Regions from separate parts of the Pseudarthrobacter sp. NPDC058196 genome, predicted to be linked through region 2. Evidence: riboswitches for the same ligand, from Rfam matches in the RefSeq annotation. Region 2 holds a riboswitch; the other holds the start of a gene.
What was found. Region 2 has a riboswitch for cyclic di-AMP ahead of ACFVVC_RS00695 (LysM peptidoglycan-binding domain-containing protein). Riboswitches for the same ligand answer to the same signal wherever they lie in the genome.
Positions count from the first base shown of each region.

Region 1: another riboswitch for cyclic di-AMP. It lies ahead of ACFVVC_RS20625 (hypothetical protein); the one in region 2 lies ahead of ACFVVC_RS00695 (LysM peptidoglycan-binding domain-containing protein).

Region 1 is NZ_JBHVVN010000018.1:12,729-14,919, reverse strand. Features, by position in the region: gene ACFVVC_RS20630 (glycosyltransferase family 39 protein) at 1-448, shown strand, start outside; cyclic di-AMP (ydaO/yuaA leader) riboswitch at 595-757, shown strand; gene ACFVVC_RS20625 (hypothetical protein) at 761-1,477, shown strand; gene ACFVVC_RS20620 (glyoxalase superfamily protein) at 1,549-1,950, opposite strand; gene upp (uracil phosphoribosyltransferase) at 1,996-2,191, opposite strand, start outside.
Region 2 is NZ_JBHVVN010000001.1:145,011-147,201, reverse strand. Features, by position in the region: gene ACFVVC_RS00700 (coiled-coil domain-containing protein) at 1-494, opposite strand, end outside; cyclic di-AMP (ydaO/yuaA leader) riboswitch at 742-931, shown strand; gene ACFVVC_RS00695 (LysM peptidoglycan-binding domain-containing protein) at 935-1,771, shown strand; gene ACFVVC_RS00690 (YdiU family protein) at 1,871-2,191, opposite strand, start outside.

The sequences.
Region 1 (2,191 bases), on a different contig from region 2:
ACAAGGCCAAACCGGCGCAGGGCAGGGTGCCGGCCAAGCCGGCGCAAGGCAGGGCGGCCCCGGTGCCGGCGGTGGCCGTGGCGGCGGGATGGGCGGCCTCCTGGGTGCGCCCACGCCGTCGGCCGGGCTCGTGGCCGCGCTCAAGGACGGCGCCTCAAACTACACGTGGGCCGCGGCGGTGGTCGGTTCGAACAACGCCGCAGGCTACCAACTGGCCACGGAATTGCCGGTGATGGCCGTGGGCGGCTTCAACGGCACCGACCCCTCTCCCACGCTGGAACAGTTCCAGGCGCTGGTAGCCCAAGGCAAGATCCACTACTTCATTGCCGGCGGGACCATGATGTCCGGCAGCGGTTCGGACGCCTCCACCCGGATTGCGCAATGGGTGGCGTCTACCTTCCAGTCGGAAAACATTGGCGGGACCACGGTCTACGTCCTCGCGGGATGATCGACCCCTGGGGGCCGGCCTTGCGGCAAATCGACGCGCCAGGAGTCGTGACTTCCGTTACCTAAATGTGACTAATGCGCGATCTTCCTGTACCGTCGATTGGGTGCGGTCCCCGTTCGGGCCGCATATCCCGGGTTGACGCCAAGCTCTGCCGCTTCCCGGATTCCGCTTGAGCAACGGCAGAGGCGGGGGACCCACCGTCCCGGGCAATGATTGCCCTTGGGGTTAAGCCAGCACGTGTTTTTTCCGTGCGGCCGGATGCCCTCATCCGAACCCGACAGCTAACTCCGCAGGTGTGAGAGGCGATCAATCATGTCTAAATCCATGGCAAAACCATGCCTGCAAGACAAGGCAAAACACCGGGCCAAACCCCAGCCCGCCAAAAAGACCACCGTGGGCCGCCGTGCTGCGATCCTTGCGGCATCGTGCGCGGTGCTGGTTGGCGTTGGCGCGGCAGGCCAGGCGACCACCAGCATGACCCAGGCGTCGTCCACCGGATCAAGCCCTTCCAGCTCCGCTGCTGATGCCCAAATGAGCATCGAGAAGAGCGAAATCCGCTCAAACCCGGCCGCGAACCCCGCTCCTTCCGCCATCAGCGTGGCACCGCAGGCAGCGGAGCCGGCCCCGGCACCCGCACCCGCCGCCCCCGCCGCCCCCGCCGCTGAAGCACCCGCCCCGGCGCCGGCCCCCGCACCTGCGCCTGCTCCCGCCGTCGCGGTTAACGATCCTGCGGGCGCCCAAGCCTATGCCGCCAGCCAGCTGTCCTCCTTTGGCTGGGGACCGGACCAGATGCAGTGCCTCCAGACGCTGTGGACCAAGGAATCCGATTGGACCACCACGGCCACCAACGCCAGCAGCGGCGCGTACGGCATCGTCCAGTCGCTGCCGGCGGAGAAGATGGCCAGCGCAGGCGCCGACTACCTGACCAACTACCGCACCCAGATCAACTGGGGCCTGGACTACATCAAGAAGAGCTACGCCTCGCCCTGCGGTGCGTTGAACTTCCACCTGGCACACAACTGGTACTAGGCAGCACCGGGCACCACTGCCCCAACGCACACCGCGGGCCGCATCATGATGATGCGGCCCGCGGTTTCGCGTTAACCGGCGTCCCGCACCTCGCCCTGCCCGGAGTTCCGCCAGGGGATGTACTGGACGGCCCACTTGTTGCCGTCCGGATCAGCGAAGTACAGGAAGTGGCCCCACTGCTGCACGTCCACGTCGCTGACCTCCACGCCGTTACCCTTGAGCTGGCGGTGGGCAGCCTCGATGTCGGTGACCACCAGCTGCAGGTTGGATCCGGTGCCGGGCGGAGCATCGGTGAGCCCTTCGCCGATGCAGATGGAGCAGGCGGAGCCGGGCGGCGTCAACTGCACGAACCGGATCGACTCCGACGGGCGTTCGTCGTAATCGGCGTTGAAGCCAACCTTGTTGACATAGAAATCCTTAGCACGGTCCACATCGGATACCGGGACAAAGACAAGTTCGAGTTTCCAGTCCATCCGCACAGGCTAGCGGCGGGAACCGGCTCGGAAAAGGGTGGGGCGCTACCCGGCAATTCCGTAGAGGCGGTCGCCGGCGTCGCCGAGGCCGGGAACAATGTAGGACTTCTCGTTGAGCTTCTCGTCGATGGAGGCCAGGACAATGTGCACGTTTGCGTCGCCCAGTTCCTCCTCCAGCTTGGCCAGGCCCTCCGGGGCTGCCAGCAGGCAGATGCAGGTGACGTCCGAGGCGCCGCGCTTG
Region 2 (2,191 bases):
ACCAAGGCCGCAGTCTTGTCGCCCACCAGCTGGACGAGGTTGAGCCCCTGGACGCTGTTCTTCTCCAGGGCATCAAGGGCAACGAAGAACCCGGCATTGGTCCCGCCCGTCTTGTACGACTGGACGGCAAGGGCGCCGATTTCCTTGCGATGCCGGGCCAGTTCGTCGTTGGCGCGGGCGGCCTGGGCGGACAATGCGTCCAGCCTCGTCGATGCCGATTGCAGCTCGGCATCTGCTGCGGCGTAGTCAGCCGCTGCCCGGACCGCAGTATCACCGGCGGCTTCCGATTGGGTCTGGAGGCCGCTCAGCAGCCCGTTGATGGTGGTGATCTCCGCCGCTTTCGCCGCCTCGGAAGACTGCGCCTGCTGCACATCAGCCCAGGACGGATATCCGCCGGGCGGTGGAGGCTCGTCCGCAGAAGCAGGCAAAACCGTAGCCGCTGCCACTGCGATGGCGAGCAATCCCGCCAACAGCGGGGACTTGGGCGTAGTCACGAACAGGGGCATAGTCCCGAAGCATACCTGCGACACACCGGTGCGGAAAGGCGGCCGTGCCCGCTTTGTGACCGAATGGGGCTGCCCCGGTCCGACCGCAGTCCGGCGCGGACGGAACGGACACATCCAATCGTTGGTTGAATACGAGAGGGAAAGCTCGTATGTTACCGAAACGTGACAATTGGAGTGTCGGCGGGTTATGGTCTTCTGGTGTCCCTCCCCAAACGGGACATTCCCATCAGTTTGCCGAGCCCTGCCGCTGATACCGGGATTCAATCGCATTCATGCTGGCAGGGACGGGGGAACCAAGTTTCCACGGCCTCTGAGGTCTTGGGGTTAAGTCGGACAGCTCCTCCGCCCACCGCGGAGAGGTGTCCGGCCGGGTATCTCCAACCCGAACCCGACAGCTCACCCCGCAGGCATGGGAGAGGCGATCTACCGTGTCAAAAAATCTCACCACTGCCCGCCACCGCGCGACCCCGGCCCGCTCCATTGCGCTCGAGGGGCTGGCCGTGACGGCCAAGTCACAGGCCCGTTCGTTTGGCCGTCCGGCCCTCGCTGTTGCCGCCGCGTCCGGCATTGCCTTCGGCGTTGGCGCCCCGGCCCACGCGGGCGTGACTGGCGCGGACACCACTGAGCAGGCCAGCGTCCAGGCCGCCGCAGCTCCTGCAACTGCTCCGGCAGCCGCGGCAGCAACCGTCCACACGGTCGTTTCCGGGGACACCCTCGGCGCGATTTCGGCCGCGTACGGAGTCAGCCTCAATGACGTCCTGGCCGCAAACGGCCTGGGATTGTCGTCCATCATCTACCCCGGCGACCAGATCCAGATCCCCGGCGCAGGCTACGTGGCAGCACCTGCCCCGGCGCCGGCAGCGGCCCCCGTCCAGGCGGCAGCCGCCACCGCACCGGCGAACACCGGCATGAACATGTCCTACGCATCCGCCACACCGGTGGCTTCCACCACCGGGACCGGCACCGGCGCTGCCATCCTGGCCTCGGCCTACAGCCAGATCGGCGTGAGCCAGGACTGCACCGCCATGGTCGAAAAGGCCCTCCGCTCCGTCGGCAAGAGCGTCGGCGATCTGGCTCCGACGCAGTTCTTCCAGTACGGCAGCGTGGTCGGGAGCCCGGCACCTGGCGACCTGATCATCACTTCGGGCCACGTAGGCGTTTACGCCGGCAACGGCCAGGTCGTGAGTGGCGGCGTCAACGGCTACACCACGCAGGTGCACTCCATCAGCTGGCTCAGCGGCTACTCCGTGGTCCGCGTGGCCTAGCCTTCGCGCAGCAAAGCCTGCTTCCGACAGGAGGGTGGCAACCGGGTCTCCGGTTGCCACCCTCCTGTCGTTCTGCGGCGGCACTCGTTCCGTGGCGGATCAGGTCCCGCAGAAGGTCCTGTAGGTGCCGAAGTCCGCCGGGGCGCCTTCCATATAGCGTTCCAGTCCGGCCCGCTCGGTGAAAGGATCGGTGACGGCTTGAAGCAGGCGGTGCAATGGGGCCATGTCCCCTTCCGTGCCGGCGGCGAGGGCTTCCTCCACCAGGTGGTTCCGGGGAATGTACGCCGGGTTGACGCTCTCCATCAGCCCTGCGTCGGGTTGCAGTGCCAGCCACCGCTCCGACCAGGCGTCGAAGCCGGACAAATCCATCACCATCCCGCGCACGGGGCGCAGATCGCCGCGGGCCGCCCTGCCGAGGTT